4 regions of the Pararhizobium sp. genome follow, and region 2 is predicted to be linked to each of the others. Evidence: predicted binding sites of a transcription regulator. Region 2 holds the regulator's gene; each other region holds the start of a gene.

The links. The regulator LexA, encoded in region 2, represses DNA repair genes until DNA is damaged. The targets are predictions, from matches to a motif close to TGTTCNNNNTGTGTTCNG.
Region 1: a site for LexA is predicted at 1,821-1,838, ahead of parE (DNA topoisomerase IV subunit B). Genes of this name have one in related genera too.
Region 3: a site for LexA is predicted at 2,547-2,564, ahead of ACQY8Q_RS17810 (energy-coupling factor ABC transporter ATP-binding protein). Genes of this name have one in related genera too.
Region 4: a site for LexA is predicted at 2,653-2,670, ahead of ACQY8Q_RS13930 (YifB family Mg chelatase-like AAA ATPase). Genes of this name have one in related genera too.

What each region holds. Positions count from the first base shown of each region.
Region 1 is NZ_CBDIHY010000003.1:3,275,589-3,279,794, forward strand. Features, by position in the region: gene parE (DNA topoisomerase IV subunit B) at 1-1,603, opposite strand, end outside; gene ACQY8Q_RS21725 (alpha/beta hydrolase) at 1,845-2,729, shown strand; gene ACQY8Q_RS21730 (UbiA family prenyltransferase) at 2,856-4,206, shown strand, end outside.
Region 2 is NZ_CBDIHY010000003.1:3,555,929-3,560,134, forward strand. Features, by position in the region: gene ACQY8Q_RS23035 (LysE family translocator) at 1-153, opposite strand, end outside; gene ACQY8Q_RS23040 (hypothetical protein) at 672-890, shown strand; tRNA gene ACQY8Q_RS23045 (tRNA-Cys) at 1,134-1,207, opposite strand; gene lexA (transcriptional repressor LexA) at 1,503-2,213, opposite strand; gene ACQY8Q_RS23055 (hypothetical protein) at 2,466-2,798, shown strand; gene ACQY8Q_RS23060 (hypothetical protein) at 2,899-3,177, opposite strand; tRNA gene ACQY8Q_RS23065 (tRNA-Asn) at 3,399-3,473, shown strand; gene ACQY8Q_RS23070 (SDR family oxidoreductase) at 3,534-4,206, opposite strand, start outside.
Region 3 is NZ_CBDIHY010000003.1:2,531,417-2,535,622, forward strand. Features, by position in the region: gene ACQY8Q_RS17795 (zinc-dependent alcohol dehydrogenase family protein) at 1-521, opposite strand, end outside; gene ACQY8Q_RS17800 (biotin transporter BioY) at 528-1,091, opposite strand; gene ACQY8Q_RS17805 (energy-coupling factor transporter transmembrane component T family protein) at 1,160-1,795, opposite strand; gene ACQY8Q_RS17810 (energy-coupling factor ABC transporter ATP-binding protein) at 1,789-2,469, opposite strand; gene ACQY8Q_RS17815 (winged helix-turn-helix domain-containing protein) at 2,582-3,772, shown strand; gene ACQY8Q_RS17820 (GNAT family N-acetyltransferase) at 3,769-4,206, opposite strand, start outside.
Region 4 is NZ_CBDIHY010000003.1:1,747,577-1,751,782, reverse strand. Features, by position in the region: gene ACQY8Q_RS13945 (hypothetical protein) at 99-332, shown strand; gene ACQY8Q_RS13940 (hypothetical protein) at 448-867, opposite strand; gene gshB (glutathione synthase) at 1,551-2,498, shown strand; gene ACQY8Q_RS13930 (YifB family Mg chelatase-like AAA ATPase) at 2,754-4,206, shown strand, end outside.

The DNA.
Region 1 (4,206 bases), 280 kb from region 2:
TGCGCGTGCCGCACCCAAGCGCCTGCACGAGATCGCTGATCTGCTGGTTGGCCCCGAGCTTCTCGCGGCCGGCGCTGGCAACGTTGAGAATCTTGCCGCGCAGCGGCAGGATCGCCTGGTTGGAGCGGTTGCGCGCCTGCTTGGCCGAGCCACCGGCCGAATCGCCTTCGACGATGAACAGTTCGGCGCCCTCGGCCGAATTCTGCGAGCAGTCGGCGAGCTTGCCCGGCAGGCGCAGCTTGCGCACCGCCGATTTGCGGGTGACCTCTTTTTCCTTGCGGCGGCGCACCCGTTCATCGGCACGCTCGATCACCCATTCCAAGAGCTTGTGGGCTTCCTGCGGGTTGTCGGCGAGAAAATGGTCGAAGGGATCGCGCAGCGCATTTTCGACGATGCGCTGGGCCTCGACGGTCGCCAGCTTGTCCTTGGTCTGGCCGACGAATTCCGGCTCGCGGATGAACACCGACAGCATGCCTGCCGCCGAAATCATCACGTCTTCGGTGGTAACGATCGCCGCGCGCTTGTTCTGCGTCAGTTCGGCGTAGGCCTTCAGGCCCTTGGTCAGCGCTATGCGGAAGCCGGCTTCATGCGTGCCGCCTTCGGGTGTCGGAATGGTGTTGCAATATGAATGCACGATGCTGTCGCCACCATACCAGGTGACCGCCCATTCCATTGCGCCATGGCCGCCGGTTTTTTCCGTCTTGCCGGCAAAGATTTCGCGGGTGACGGTGAATTCCTTGCCCATCGTCGCCTGCAGATAGTCCTTCAGGCCACCGGGGAAGTGGAACACGGCCTTGTCGGGCGTATCCGTGCCTTCGATCAGTGTCGGATCGCAGGACCAGCGGATTTCGACGCCGCCGAACAGATAAGCCTTGGACCGCGCCATGCGGAACAGCCGGGCCGGATCGAATTTTGCGTGCGAGCCAAAAATCTCTGGGTCCGGGTGGAATTTGACCTTGGTGCCGCGCCGATTCTGGACGTCGCCCAATTCCTCGATCCCGCCCTGCGGAATGCCGCGCGAAAAACGCTGGCGATAGAGCTTGCGGTTGCGGGCAACCTCGACTTCCAGAATGTCTGACAGCGCGTTGACGACGGAAACACCGACACCGTGCAGACCGCCCGATGTTTCATAGACCTTGCTGTCGAACTTGCCGCCCGCGTGCAGGATGGTCATGATCACTTCGAGCGTCGACTTGCCCGGAAATTTCGGATGGTTCTCGACCGGGATGCCGCGGCCGTTATCGGTGACCGATAGGCAGCCTTCGGCATCGAGATGCACGTCGATAAAGTTGGCGTGTCCGGCAACCGCTTCGTCCATCGAGTTGTCGATGACTTCCGCAAACAGATGGTGCAGCGCCTTTTCGTCCGTACCGCCGATATACATGCCCGGCCGCCGGCGAACCGGCTCCAGCCCTTCCAGCACCTCGATCGTCGATGCATTGTAGTCGCCGGTATCGGCCTTCAGCGTCGTGGAGGCGCCGCTGCGCTGCTCCACGGCAGGAACGGCGGCAGGCGTTACAACAACCGGCTTCGGCACGACGGGATCCGTCGCAGGCTTCGGTACCTCGGGGAATGCTGAAAAGAGATCGTTGCTGTCGGTCATAGTCTATTTTGATGTCTTTCCGTGGTGGCGGCTTCAGACCCAGGCCGGGGTGCGGGCTGAGCCGTCAGGAATGTCTGCACGAATCGCCGGAATTCTGCCAAATTCTTGGAACGGTAGCGACCAGGCCAGCCTTGTGGTCAAGCCGCGCGCGCCAACACGCCGATCATGCCTTCAATAGTCCCAACTGTTGCTTTGCGGAAGGTCCGATGGCAAGGCTTGGATCAAAAGAGGAACATTCCGGATGCACCTGTCCACAGCTCATTTGACCTTTCGCGTTGTTTTTGCCTCGATTGTCATGATCGCCCTGGCCTTGCCGGCGCGGGCAGCACCGCTGAAGCCGTTCAAGGATGAGCTGTTTTCCTACGGAACGGTGCTGGAAACCGCGGATGATGGCGATTACCGTGTCGTCGATTACGATAAGATGCGCGATATCCACGGCCGTGACCTAGAGCCGGAACGCCGGGTAAGGCGGGCCTATGTGTCGCTCAGTGTCAAGAGCGCGCAGGCCAACGAGACGCTTGATTTGGCCAGCCGGCCGCTCGATGTAATGCGGGTCGGTGCCCCCAGTGGTGCGGCATTCACGGTCATCTTCATCCATGGCCGGGGAGGCGACCGGCGGCTCGGCGCCAATGACTGGTCGTTCGGCGGCAATTTCAACCGGCTGAAGAACCTCGCTGTCGAAAACGGCGGTGTCTACTATGCCCCGAGCATGCGCTCCTTTGACGATGCGGGCGTCGCAGATATCGCCGGATTGATTGCCTATGCCCAGCAGCAATCACCGGGCCGGCCGGTGGTGCTTGCCTGCGCCTCGATGGGCAGCTTCATCTGCTGGGGCCTCGCCCGCAATCCGCAGGCGGTTGCGGCCCTCAAGGGCATGATGATCATGGGAGGCCCAACCGATCCCACCTTCAGCAAGAGCGCCGCCTACAAAAAGAAACTACCGATCTTCTTCAGCCACGGCAGCGACGACAGCGTCTATGCAGTAGCCGATCAGATCGCGTTCTACCGGTCATTGAAGAAAGCGAACTATCCCAGCCGCTTCGTACTGTTCCAGACCGGGTCGCATGGAACTCCCATCCGCATGACGGACTGGCGCGATGCACTGAACTGGATCGGGCTTGAATGAAGCTCCGAATATATCCGGGATTCGTTAACCAACGCAGCAAATTGAAACTCTAAGGCGAGCGCCGTTTGCACTTTCGAAAGCTGAACGTGGGACTGTCCCGGGCATATATTCTCGGGGTTTGATCTTATGGATGCTCGGACAGAAACGCGGCATATTCCGCTGTGCGTCGATCTTGATGGCACGTTGCTTGCTGCCGACACGCTCTGGGAGGGCGTGGCGATCATTCTGTTGCGCAATCCGCTGATGGTGTTTGCAGTCCTCATCTGGATGTCGAAGGGTAAGGCGCGGCTGAAATACGAGGTTGCTGCGCGCTCAGGACGCCAGGCGGCCGACTGGCCCTATCGCGAGGCGGTGCTGAAGCGTTTGGAACGCGAGCGTGAAAGCGGCCGGCAGATCATCCTTGTCACCGGTGCCGCCGAAAGCGTGGCGCTTGGCGTTGCAGCCCATACCGGCGCTTTCTCATCCGTCCTGCACAGCACCACGGACATCAACCTCACCAGCCACCGCAAGCGAGAGAAACTGATCGAACAGTTCGGCGAGGGTGGTTTCGACTATATGGGCAACAGCCGCGACGACGTGCCGGTGTTTGACGCAGCGCGCAAGGCGATTGTCGTGGCACCGGACGCCGCCGCCGAGAAATGGCGCCGCGCCCATGATGCCGAACGCCTCGATCTCGGCAAGGCGCCGCGGTTTGCCGCCTTGAAATCGATCCGCGTGCATCAATGGGCCAAGAATGTGCTGATCGGCGTGCCGATGATCCTCAACCACGACATTCTGCACATGGATGCAGTGGTCAATGTCATCCTGGCATTCTTCGCATTCAGCTTCCTTGCCTCTGCCGTTTATGTGATCAACGACCTGTCGGATCTCACCAATGACCGCCGTCATCCGAAGAAGCGCAACCGGCCGCTGGCCAGTGGCCAGATGTCGGTGCCGATGGGATTGATGCTGGCGCTGTGCCTGCTCCTTGCCTCGCTGTCGCTGACGTCTGTACTGCCCTCCGATTTCGCGCTTGTGCTCGGCTTCTATGCCTTGGCGACCACCGCCTACACGTTTGTGCTCAAGCGCAAGCTGCTGGTGGATGTCTTCACGCTGGCAGGGCTTTACACTGTTCGCATCATCGCCGGCGCCGCCGCCACCGGCACGGAGCTTTCCTTCTGGCTCTTGTCGTTCTCGATCTTCTTTTTCCTGAGCCTGGCGCTGGTCAAGCGCTATGTCGAGCTTGATGAATATGATGGCCGTGACGGCAACCAAGTGCCCGGACGCGGCTATCTGGCCGTCGATTTCGAAATGGTCGGGCAGGCCGGCGTCGCCTCAGCCTTTGCCTCGGCGCTGGTTCTGGCGCTGTATATTCACAGCAAGGAAATGCAGGAGATGTACAGGCTGGACTGGGCGCTCTGGCCGCTCTGCCCGCTGGTGCTCTACATGCTGCTGCGGATCTGGATGCTGGCCCGCCGTGGCATGCTGCATGAGGATC
Region 2 (4,206 bases):
ACAACCCAAATGGACACCAAAAGCTGCCATCAGCCCGGCGCGGGGGCCATGCGCCAGCGTCTGTACCGTCATGTAGAGAATGGCAGGCCCTGGCATGCAGGCGAAAATCAGCGTCGCAAAGGCGAATGGCATCAACTGTTCCAGTGGCAACATAGCGGTTCCTCCAACCGGTGGCACCGCTCCGTCTGTTCGAAGCGGGATTGATGAAGCCAATCCAGTCAAGCCGTAATGCTGTCATCGATGCCGGGAGAAATGCACGCGCAATGGGCGTGTTGGACATACGGCAGGTGCCGTATTTCGACATGCGTACGTATGTCAAACCAACGGTAGCGTTAACGGCGCGTTACCAAGGATAGCGGCGATCGCGCAGTACCTCAGCGCCGCGACGTGGATGATAGGCCGCTCCGCAGACGAGAGTGACAATTCCGGTTGGGGTACACTCCGTACTCGGATGATGCCCCTCCCTTGCTGCGTGCAAGGCAGGTGCTGATGACCAGTCACCATTCGGCTTAAATTGCAGCGAGAATGTTTCGCCGCCTGCCAAAATATGTTATGTTGGCTTCCTACGCATTGAGTACGCATCCAGCAGTGCAACGCCTCGTGGCCAGCGCCTTGAGCGTCTGTTCACCCATTAAGCTCATGTGCTGCAAAGCGCGGTGAAGGAGAATGCAATGCATTACAGCGTGCAGTTTTTCACCTGGACCCCAAAGCAAGGCGTCCACCAGGTTGGATCGACGATCGAGATTGATGCGGTCAACCCGAAGCTTGCGGCCGTGTCGCTGCTGGGGCTACGTCTGGACGAGACGGGTGCGGCCAAGAAACTCGCAGTGCGCGTCTGGACGAAACCGGATGACAGCAAGGCTGATTGCGCCTGCTTCTACTATCACTGAGCAAAAATCCCCCCCTTTTCCGTGACAAGCAGGCCGGGACTGCGGATGCAGAACGTCCATCGACCACTGCCGCCTGCCTTTGTCTTCCCGGTCAGGAGTGACGGGAAAGCCGAAACCGTTTGATCGGTCCTGTCTAAAAATTCTTCCCGGGCAGATACTGTCACGCCGTGCAAGACCGTTGGGTCAAAGCAAGCAACGGCAGTGTCTTGTCCTGAACTAATTTTCGTTCCGCGTGGGAAAATTTGGAGGCCTCGCCCGGAATTGAACCGGGGTGCAAGGATTTGCAGTCCTCTGCGTCACCACTCCGCCACGAGGCCTCACGAGTTCAAATAATCGAACTGTGGCGGCGGTTTAGAATGATCCTAGACAAACCGCAAGAGGATATTTCCGAAAAACGTCCTTGGTCATTGGATCACAGGCAAGTTTCAGTGCTTCCAGTCCGCTCACAAAACCGCAGCGACCGTCATATTCCAATATGAGCCATTCAGCGTGAGCGCCGGCCTGCCCGGCGGCACACGACAATATCGTGCCGCGCGGTGTGATGCGGTCGCATCCTCAGACCAGGCGACCATATTTCACCCGCAAGCAGGCCGGAAACGCAATGCTTTCAGATCAATGATAGCGCCGGATCAGTCCGACGAGTTTGCCCTGTATCTTGACCCGGTCAGGTCCAAAAATCCGTGTCTCGTAGGCTGGGTTGGCGGCTTCCAGTGCGATCGAGGCACCTTTGCGGCGAAACCGTTTCAGCGTTGCTTCCTCATCATCAACCAGCGCGACGATGATTTCGCCGGGGCTGGCACTGTTGGTGTTGCGGATGATGACCGTGTCGCCATCGAGAATACCCGCCTCGATCATCGAATCGCCGCGCACTTCAAGCGCATAGTGCTCGCCCGGCCCGACCATCTCGATAGGCACGGAAATATCATGAGTGTTATTCTGGATTGCCGAGATTGGAACACCGGCGGCAATCCTGCCCATGACCGGTATCGAAACGGTGTCGCTGTTTGCAGCGGTCTTGGCGGGTGCGGGAGGTGCCGGTTGCGCGCCAAGACTGCCCTGAATGACGCTGGGCGAAAAGCCGCGCTTGGGCTGGAGGCTCATCGAATAGGCCTCCGGCAACTTGATCACTTCCAATGCCCGCGCACGATTTGGCAGCCGGCGGATAAAGCCCCGCTCCTCAAGCGCTGTGATCAACCGGTGAATGCCGGACTTCGAGGCCAGATCCAGTGCATCCTTCATCTCGTCGAACGATGGCGGTACGCCCGATTCCTTCATTCTTTCGTGAATGAACAGAAGCAGTTCCTGTTGCTTGCGGGTCAGCATGAACGATCACTCCAGAATCGAGAAACAAATCAAGAACGAACACTATCTGTTCCATATGTGTTCCGCAAGTCCCTAAAATTCAGCCAGTGTTTTCAAGGCAATCAAACATTTTCACCGAACGGTGAGCGTATGAGCATCTGGCCTCGATCGCGGCCTGTGGCCTGGCGGAACCTTTGCGCGGCCGGAGCCGTTCCCGATTCTTAGAACTGTGCAACGGACGGCATAATCCAAACACCGTCCAAGGAGGCTTTGATGGCGAAATATATTGATGAGCGCGGCGACCGCGTTTCCGATGCCGACACGACGAAAACGGTGGAGTTGAGTGGTGTGCAGTCCCGCCAAGGCTTTCTGGGCCGTCCGGTGCTGATGGTGCTGGTCGGCGGTCTGGTCCTCGCTGCGCTGGCTTGGGCCGGCGTCGAAATGTATGGTGAGAGCACCGACAATGATGCGGCAACGAAAATCGAGGAAAAGTCCTCTGGCCCTAACAGCGATGCGATGTCGAAGCAGGAAGCTCCAGGCGACTTGCCAGCGCAACCGGTGCCTGCGGACAAGGACCCGACGCCACAGACAGGCTCAGGCGGATAGAGGGTTCGAATCCTTTTTTTCCGACGTCAGCTCTCTCGAATCGGGAGAGGCTTTTTGGACACAGAGGTTGTTGACGGACGAAAAGATAAATCTGTGTGTTCTAATTGGACGTCTGCCACTTACGGGCCCACCATACGTGAAGCCGGCGGCGGCGGCGGCGCACGAAGGCAAGGTCGTGCGACAGCACGATGAGGCCGAGCGGTACCATCCAGAAACCGAGAATCGGCAGGAACCCCAAAATACCGCCGAAAATCAGCCCGCAACCAATGGTGATGCGCAAAAGGCGCGATTGCGGCAGCCGCATGCGCCATGTGCCAATGACGAGTTCATGCGTGCGGGCATCAATTCCGAATTTTTTGGTTTTCCGCTGTTCTGCCATCAATTCTCCACCAACCAAATCTCTGCCGTCCGCCAATGCCTGCGATTGTCGTCTTCGTGCGGGCTGATGCCCCACAAATCAACAGCATGCCTCAACCTCTCACATGGGGAGTTGTCCACAATCAGACAAGATTGTGCGTTTTTTTTGAAAAATCGCTTGGCAAATCGGAAAAGCATTTGTATTAGCAGCCTCACTTCTGCAGCACACACCGCCGCAGATTATCCCTGGTAGCTCAGCGGTAGAGCATTCGACTGTTAATCGACAGGTCGCCGGTTCGAATCCGGCCCGGGGAGCCAGTTTCCAAAGGCCTTGCTGAAAAGCAAGGCCTTTTTGGTATCAGGCCCGTTTCACCTCCCCTACCGATAACCGCTGGCATCTGCCGGTCTGCCTGCATCCTGTACCTCGGTTATATAGCGCCAGCAGTCAGGCCGGGATCCGTCGAGGTCCGTAAAGCCGTAGAGTTTGGCCAGATCGCCGCTGGATGTCGACTGGCCGTTAAAGCGGCTCCGCTCCGGGTCTGCGGCAAGGGCCGCAACGGCGCGGCCGGTAAAGCGCGGGGTTTCGGAAATCACGAAATGCGGCTCGGCTTTCGTTGCCTCCATCCAGTTTTCCTCGCGCACGCCAAAGATATCGAGCATCATTTCGGAGCGCATCCAGCCGGGCGAGATGGCAACAGAAGTGGCTGCATGCGGTGCGAGGTCCTGTGCGTGCGCCCAGGCCATGCGGGTAACGCTGGTCTTGGCGAGATCGTAGAACGGGCTAAGCCGGTAATGGGTGGCATTATACTCTGCAGTACCATCGGTCATCTCCACCAGCAGGCCGCCGGGCTTCTCGATCATCAACGGCAACGCGTAATGGGCGGTGATCAGATGGGTATCGATCGCCAGCCGCAAAAGCTTCAGGCCATTGTCGAGCGCGTGTTCCCAGACAGGCTTGTTCCATTCGGTCAAATACTCGCCGCCCCAGATATCGTTGACGAGAATATCGAGGCGTGATTCGTCACGACGGATGCGGACGACCAGTGCCTCG
Region 3 (4,206 bases), 1.0 Mb from region 2:
CCCTCGGCCAACAGCACCATCAGCAGCATCCGGCCGATTGCGGAGCCGGCTGCCGTGACCCCGATCCTGCGGCCTGTAAGCCGGGAGGAGACACCAAAATGATCCTTCAACGCTGCGATCAGCCGCAGCGTCGTCATCGGATTGACGTACGCAGTCGCCGCCTGTTCGATCGACAGATCATCCGGCACGGCAAAGCACCAATCGGCGGGCCGCTGCAGAGCGGCCTGCCACAGGCCGCTTGCGCCGAGCGGCAGGACGCGGTCACCGGGTTTCAGGCCGGTCACACCAGCGCCGACGCGGCTGACAGTGCCGACACCCTCGAAGCCGGGAACAAACGGCAGAATGGTGCGATTGTTGTAGGCGCCCGTCACCGGGATCAGGTCTGACGGGTTGATCGCCGCGCGTTCGACTGTGATTTCGACCATGCCCGGTTCAAGCGCCGGGCGGGGCAGGCTGGCAAGCCGGATCACATCCTCCGGCCTGCCATACTCCGCCACAAGGGTTGCAAGATGATCCGCCACAGGCGCTCAGGCGCGTGCGTGCAGAAGCGGATAACCGGCGAGAACTGCGCGGGCGGCCAGCGTTGCAATCACGGCCTTGACGATGTCGCCCGGAATGAAGACGAGCGAACCTTTTGCCACTTCCGTCAGTGGCGTACCCATGACTGCGGTCACCCATGGCATGCCGATAACATAGAGCACGCCGATACCGCCGACGACCGAGGCGATGAAGAAGCCGGCGAACTGCCTGACCTCGCTCTGCCCTTCCTTGACCAGTCGCTCGGCGATCAGGCCGGTAATGAAGGTGGCAACGATCCAGCCGAGCACGAAGCCGCCGGTCGGGCCCTGAATGATGGCAAGGCCGCCCCGGCCACCGGCGAGAACCGGCAGCCCGATCGCCACCAACAGCACCAGGAGCACATAGGCAAGCGCGCCGCGCCTGGCGCCGATGATGCAGCCCGCCAGCATCACACCCATCGACTGGGCCGTGATTGGCACCGGAATGAAGCCGAGCGTCACCGGCGGAATGAGGCCGAGAACGACGATGATCGCGGTGAAGAGGGCAATGAGAACGAGGTCTCTGGTGGTCATGGCAGGTCCTTTGTCGATCGATATTTGTGCATGTGGTTGGCCAAGGCCGGAAAAGGGTCAGAGGTGAATTAGCTCTCCACCGTCAGTTTTGTTTTTTCGCGTGGCCGCCGGAAGCCGCGTGCGTCAATCGCCATGGCGATCGTGTCGGCTTCTTTCAGTGTCAGGATGATCAACGGCGCAAGGATCGTCAACGGCCGCACCTTCAGCCCGCGTGCCCGGTGCGCCTCGCGGATCGACTGGTAATGGTTGAAGATATCCGGCACGAAGCGCAGCACCAGCCCGAAGGCGAGCCCGACATCGGCGGCCCGCACCAGACCGAGGCGATCGAGCGGCTGCAGCAGCCGGGTGATTTCGTCGATGAAGGCACCGGTCGCCGTCGTCGCCGTCACCGCACCGGCAAACAGCACGATCGCCATCAGCCGGAAGAAGCTCTCGGCTGCCTCGCGCAGCGATGTGAGATAGGCGGTTGCGATCAGCAGAATGAGAATGGTGAACAGGATGGGCTGCAGGCGAGACACGCCCTCGCGAAAGGAAAGGCCGGTGGTGAAATAGATCAAGGCGGCGATGATGAAGGCGGGGATCAGAATATAAAGGGACGAAACGGCATAAAGCGCCAGCCCGCAGACCAGCAGGATGGCGAGCTTAGCCCGGACGGACATCCGGTGCAGCGGCGTCGTGCCCTCGATATTCAGCCCGTTCAGCATCCGGCCACCTCGTGATAGGTGCGAATGCTTTCCTCTGCCGGGCCATCGGCAACAAGCCTGCCGTCATGAAACAGCAATACCCGGTCGAACCGTTCGATCAGCGGTAGGTCGTGGCTAATGACGATGGTGTGCTCGCTCAATCCGGCAATGGTATTTTCCACCAGACGCCGGTTTTTCAAGTCCAGCTGGTTGGTTGGTTCGTCGAGAATGAGGATGCCGGGCCCGGTCACCAGCACGCTGGCGATGGCGACCAGCTGCGTCTCGCCGCCCGAAAGCTCGTGCACGCGGCGCCTCGCCAGATGCGCGATGCCGAAGCGTTCGAGCACGGCGGCTGTCCGGCGTTCGATCTCGTCCGCCTTCAGCCCACGGTTCTTCAGCCCGAAGGCGATATCCTCGTGCACGATCGGCATGATGATCTGGTGCTGCGGGTTCTGAAATATGAAGCCGGCTTCAGCCAGCGTCGCATTGGCGTCCTGCACGGTATCGAGACCGTTGACCGTCACGGTGCCGGTGGTCGGCTTGACCAGCCCGTTGATCAGCCGCGCGAATGTGGTCTTGCCGGAGCCGTTCAGCCCGATAATGCCGATGCGCCGCTCGGTCAGCGACAGCGTGAGCGGCTGAAGAACCGCGCGCTCGCCATATCTCACTGATGCGCCGGAAAAGCGTATGTCCAATCCGCGTCCCCCGCGTTCGAATGTCGAGGCTCTATAGGACGATTTCCTGATGGATGGAAATAGGCTCCGGTTTTGACTTGAACAAAGTGTGAACATTTGCCTAGATTGTCGAATGGCGATTCTCGTTTCCAACCGCGATGCCCGGCGCATCTTCCTCAACAAGCAAGGCCTGGCCGCAGCCCCCAACCGGGCGCTCGGCAAGCAGGGTCTGCTCGATCTCATCCATGAGATCGGTTTCGTTCAGGTGGACAGCATCTCGACCGTCGAGCGCGCCCATCACCAGATCCTGTTTTCCCGCAACCAGACCTACAAGCGCGAGCACCTGACCGAGCTTCTGGAAAAGGACGGAGCGCTGTTCGAGCACTGGACGCACGACGCCTCGATCATCCCGAGCCGTTTCTTCGTCTACTGGAAACACCGTTTTCGTCGCGAAGGCGAAACCATCATCGAGCGCTGGCGCAAATGGCGCGAGGAAGGTTTCGAAGAGGCTTTTGACGAAATCTATGCGAAAATTCACGCCGAAGGCGCAGTCATGGCGCGCGATTTCAAGTTTGAGGGCAGGGTATCCGGCGGCTGGTGGAACTGGCATCCGTCCAAGACGGCGCTCGAATATCTCTGGCGCACCGGCAAGGTGGCAATCGCCCGGAGGGATAATTTCCAAAAAGTCTACGATCTGACCGAGCGGGTCATCCCCGGCCATCATCACGAGCCGGATGTCAGCCACGAGGAGTTCGTCGACTGGTGCTGCCGCGCGGCACTGACCCGGCTCGGCTTTGCCACGCACGGCGAACTCTCGGCCTTTTTCGCGCTGATCTCGCCGGAGGAAGCCAAGGCCTGGGTCAGCGATCATCGCGATGAACTGTGCGAGGTGATGATCGAGCCTGCCGACGGTGACAAGCCGCGCCTCTCCTATGCCTTCACCGGCTTCCCCGACAACCTTGGCGATCTCATCGATCCACCGGCGCGTCTTCGGCTGCTCAGCCCCTTTGATCCGCTGATTCGCGACCGCAACCGCACCGAACGGCTGTTCGGCTTCTACTACCGCATCGAAATCTTCGTGCCCGAGCCGAAACGCGAATACGGCTATTACGTCTTCCCGCTGCTCGAAGGCGACCGCATCGTCGGCCGCATCGACATGAAGGCCGAGCGCAAGACCGGCGCGCTGAACGTCAAGCGGCTCTGGTGGGAAAAGGGCGTCCGCTCATCGTCGGGCCGGATGGAGCGGCTGGAGGCAGAGTTGGCCCGTGTGGCAAAGTTCGCGGGGGTAGAGCGGGTGGTGTTTCTGGCGGGATGGGACGGTTAGACGCCTTTCCAGTCCGAGCGCGTCAACGCGTACCACACTTCGCCATTTTCGCTGCCGGGAATAGGATCCGGTCCGTCGTACATGACTGTACGTGCGTAGCTCAGGCCGATCTTTTCCATCACGCGGCGCGATCCGAGGTTGATTGCCATCGTCGTTGCCGCGATCTTGTCGTACTGACCGCTTTCAAAGCCCCAATTAACCAGAGCCAGCGCGCCCTCCGAAGCCAGCCCCTGGCCCCAATCCATCCTGCGCAGGCGATATCCGAGCTCGGCCAAGCCCTCGCTCTCCGGCCACAGGCAAAACCACCCGACGAACGCACCGTTGGCTGTCCGGCGCGCCGTCCAAATGTAGGGCTCCGTTCCTCTGGGCGTGAGGAACGTCGCATCCGGACCTATCGTCTCACGATCAACGGCGTGGCCGCCATTCAGAAAACG
Region 4 (4,206 bases), 1.8 Mb from region 2:
AATCCATCACCACCCGTTGACTTCAGCCTTTTTCACCGCGATAGGGTCAAGCCAAACGATCTGGCAAGCGCCAGCCAAACAACAGCAGGAGTGCAAGCGTGAGCGAACTGACCGTAGCGGATGCGACAAACCGCATTTATGAATCGCTCCAGGCTGATAACGCCGACATCGACGTGCATATCGCCAATCTCAAGGCAGCATTGGCGCAGGCGGGTTTGAAAGAAGCCGTGTTCGACCCGGCCAGGCTGGTGCAGAACAACCGTTCTGGCCGGAAGCTCATGCAAGCCTATTTTCGCCAGCGCGGCGTGACGGTCAAATTCTCGGCGTCATGAAACTTCCTATGACGTCAAGGCCACGCCTACGGAGGCGAATTGAAGTGCCGTTTCCGTTACCAGGCACACCTCTGCCGAGGTGACTTGGCGGTTTTCGGGCGCATACGCAGGCAGCTCAGCGAGAAATCGACACCTTTTTGCATAGGGCAGCGATTTCGCAACCATAGCTGCTTGTCAATTCAAAGAGAACCAGTTTGCCGATGAGGATTTCCTCCCGCTTGTCATCCATTGCTTTGCGATATGCGTCGTGGAAGTCTTTGGCTGCTGACTGATGAGGGGACGGGTACAAAGCTGCAAGCCGATCTCTGGTAACATCGGTGCCTGTGGAGAGGCGTATGTCGGATACAATGTTACCCAACTGAAAGTCATTAGCGACAAATGCCACCGTGTCGCAAAGCGTCAACGAGAAATGCTGGTCATCGACAGTCTTCAGACCCAAATTAACGACATCGTCTGCGACCGCGATACTCGTTAAACCACCGTCGTGAAACCACGGGCTGTGAAGGAAACCAAGTTCGCTTAGCTGGTAATCCAAAGGCAGCTCCCGTTTTCAAAGAGGCTATGCCTAACGCAATGTTCGCGGAACGCAACACCGCTTCTGGTGCGCAGCCGCCACTGCCTCCATCTTCCCCTTAAAAAAATCATCCCCGCAAATCCCCGCCCTCAAAACCCGTGCCATACTTCTTTCCGTCCCATCACGGATACACCGGTTTGCGTTGCCGGCGAGGTGGGGCCGGTGCCCGGATGGTTTGGCGAAACGCGCGCGAAATCCCCGGGGCTGCGTGAAAGGTGGTTCTCCTCCGGTTCGCAAATGAGCCGGGCGTGCCGGGTGGTCACGCCGTCTTTTGACGGCCCAGGGCCAAACCCCGCCACATTGGAAGGCCTGGCGGATAAGCGGCCAGGCTGGGGCATTGGAGGCTTTCTCCTCACACGGGAAAGCGCAGAAGAACCTGAGAAGCGCGGCAAAAGACACTGAAACGGGGCACATCGTGTGTCACCTACTCCTATCTACTGCGGCACCCGATGTGCCCCGGCCAATTCCGCCAGGCAAGAGCCTGGCGAACCTGCAGATGTTTCAAGCCACGGGCGAAAAAGCCGCCGCGTGACGGAGAAGGCGTGTTCGATGGAGACGGCAGCAGAAATCTGTATGGCGTCCCCGATGCCATTTGATATAGACAAGCTCTCTCAACGATGCCGACGATCAACAGGGAATGTCTCATGGCGAAAATCGTAAATGTCGCGATCCAGATGGATCATGTCTCGGGCATCAATATCGCTGGCGACAGCACGTTCGCGATGAGCCTTGAGGCGCAGTCGCGCGGCTACAAGCTCTTCCATTATACGCCCAACCAGCTGTCGCTGCGTGACGGCAAGGTGATTGCCACGGTCGAGCCGATGACCCTTCGCGACGTCAAGGGCGATCACTACACGCTGGGTGACGCCGAACGCATCGACCTGTCGACCATGGACGTGGTGCTTTTGCGCCAGGATCCGCCCTTCGACATGGCCTATATCACCTCGACGCATCTGCTGGAGCGCATCCATCCGAAGACGCTGGTGGTCAATGACCCGGCCTGGGTGCGCAACTCGCCGGAAAAGATCTTCGTCACCGAATTTCCCGACCTGATGCCGAAGACGCTGATCACCCGCGATCCGGCCGAGATTGCCTCGTTCCGCGCCGAAATGGGCGACATCATCCTGAAGCCGCTCTATGGCAATGGCGGTGCCGGCGTCTTCCATTCGACACGCGACGACCGCAACATGTCGTCGCTCCTGGAAATGTTCGGCCAGATGTTCCGCGAGCCCTTCATCGCGCAGGAATACCTGCCGGCGGTGCGCAAGGGTGACAAGCGCATCATCCTCGTCGATGGCGAGCCGGTCGGCGCGATCAATCGGGTGCCTGCCGAACACGACGCCCGCTCCAACATGCATGCGGGCGGCACGCCGATGCCGACCGAACTGACGGCGCGGGAAAAGGAAATCTGCGCCCGCATCGGACCAGCACTTCGCGAGCGCGGCTTCCTGCTCGTCGGCATCGATGTGATCGGCGACGTGATGACCGAGATCAACGTCACGTCTCCCACCGGCATCCGCGAAGTGAAGAAATTCGGCGGCGCCGATATCGCCGCCCTGCTCTGGGACGCAATCGAACGCAAGCGCGCCTGACGCTCTCTTGAACAGACCGGGGCGGATAGCCGTCCCGGTTCAGCCGATGCAACCCGATTTCATCTCCCGGATGTTCGCGGTTGTTCCGCTCCGTTCCTGAATCACAACCGAGCCACAACCTGGCCGATTGGAATGGTCGAATCCGTTCGATAATTGTTCTTGTTTTATTCCGTTATTCGTGCAAGATTTTACACCACAACCGGAGAAGGTTGTGGTGGCGGCTTGTCGGCCTGCCTCGCGGCGAGAGGGGCAATCATGGTCGCGCGTGTCAGTACGGTTGCATTTCAGGGCATAGAAGGCGTGCCTGTCGATGTTCAGGTGATGGTTGCACCGGGCAAAGTCGGCATGCAGATCGTCGGCCTTCCGGACAAAGCGGTGGCGGAAAGCCGTGAGCGGGTCCAGGCAGCGCTGCACGCATCCGGCCTGTCGCTTCCCGCCAAGAAGGTGACGATCAATCTCGCTCCCGCTGATCTTCCCAAGGAGGGCTCGCATTTCGACCTGCCCATCGCGCTCGGCCTGATGGCGGCGCTCGGCGCCATTCCCGGCGATGCGCTGGATGGCTATGTGGTGATCGGCGAACTCAATCTCGACGGCACCATTGCCGCCGTCTCCGGGGCGCTTCCCGCCGCCATCGGCGCCAATGGACTTGGCAAGGGCCTGATCTGCCCATTTGACAGCGGCGCCGAGGCCGCCTGGGCCGGATCGGAGATCGACATTCTGGCGCCGCGCAGCCTGATTGCGCTCGCCAATCATTTTCGCGGCACGCAGGTTCTGTCACGTCCCGAACCGGCCGTGCGCGCCAGCCCGGCCAACATGCCGGATCTCGCCGATATCAAGGGCCAGGAAAGCGCCAAGCGGGCGCTCGAGGTGGCGGCTGCCGGAAACCATAATTTATTGATGGTCGGCCCGCCCGGCTCCGGCAAGTCGATGCTGGCCGCTCGCCTGCCCTCGATCCTGCCGCCGCTGTCGCCGACCGAACTGCTCGAAGTGTCGATGATCCACTCCATTGCCGGGCAACTGGCAGGCGGTAAGCTGTCGGACCGCCGGCCGTTCCGCACCCCGCATCATTCGGCCACCATGGCGGCAATGATCGGCGGCGGCCTGCGCGCCAAGCCGGGAGAAGCGTCGCTGGCGCATAATGGCGTGCTGTTCCTCGACGAGTTTCCGGAATTCACGCCGCAGGTGCTCGATGCGCTGCGCCAACCGCTCGAAACCGCCGAGTGCATCATTGCCCGCGCCAACCACCGCGTTACCTATCCGGCTGCAATCCAGCTTGTCGCCGCGATGAACCCCTGCCGCTGCGGCATGGCGGGGGAGCCCGGGCATAGCTGTGCGCGTGGACCGCGTTGCGTCTCCGATTATCAAGGCCGCATCTCCGGGCCGCTGATGGACCGGATCGATATCCGCATCGATGTGCCTTCCGTCACCGCCGCCGATCTGATCCGCCCGGCACCGGCCGAACCCAGCAGCGTCGTTGCCCGGCGGGTGGCGCGTGCCCGCAACATCCAGATGGACCGCTTCATCGCCCTCGGCATGCCGCACATCCTGTCCAATGCCCGCTGCTCGACAGCGATGATTGAAAAGATGGCCGAACCCGACGCTGGAGGACTGCAATTGCTGCGCGATGCGGCAGAAAAGATGAAGTTTTCGGCGCGCGGCTATCACCGTGTTCTGAAAGTGGCCCGCACCCTTGCCGATCTCGATGAAA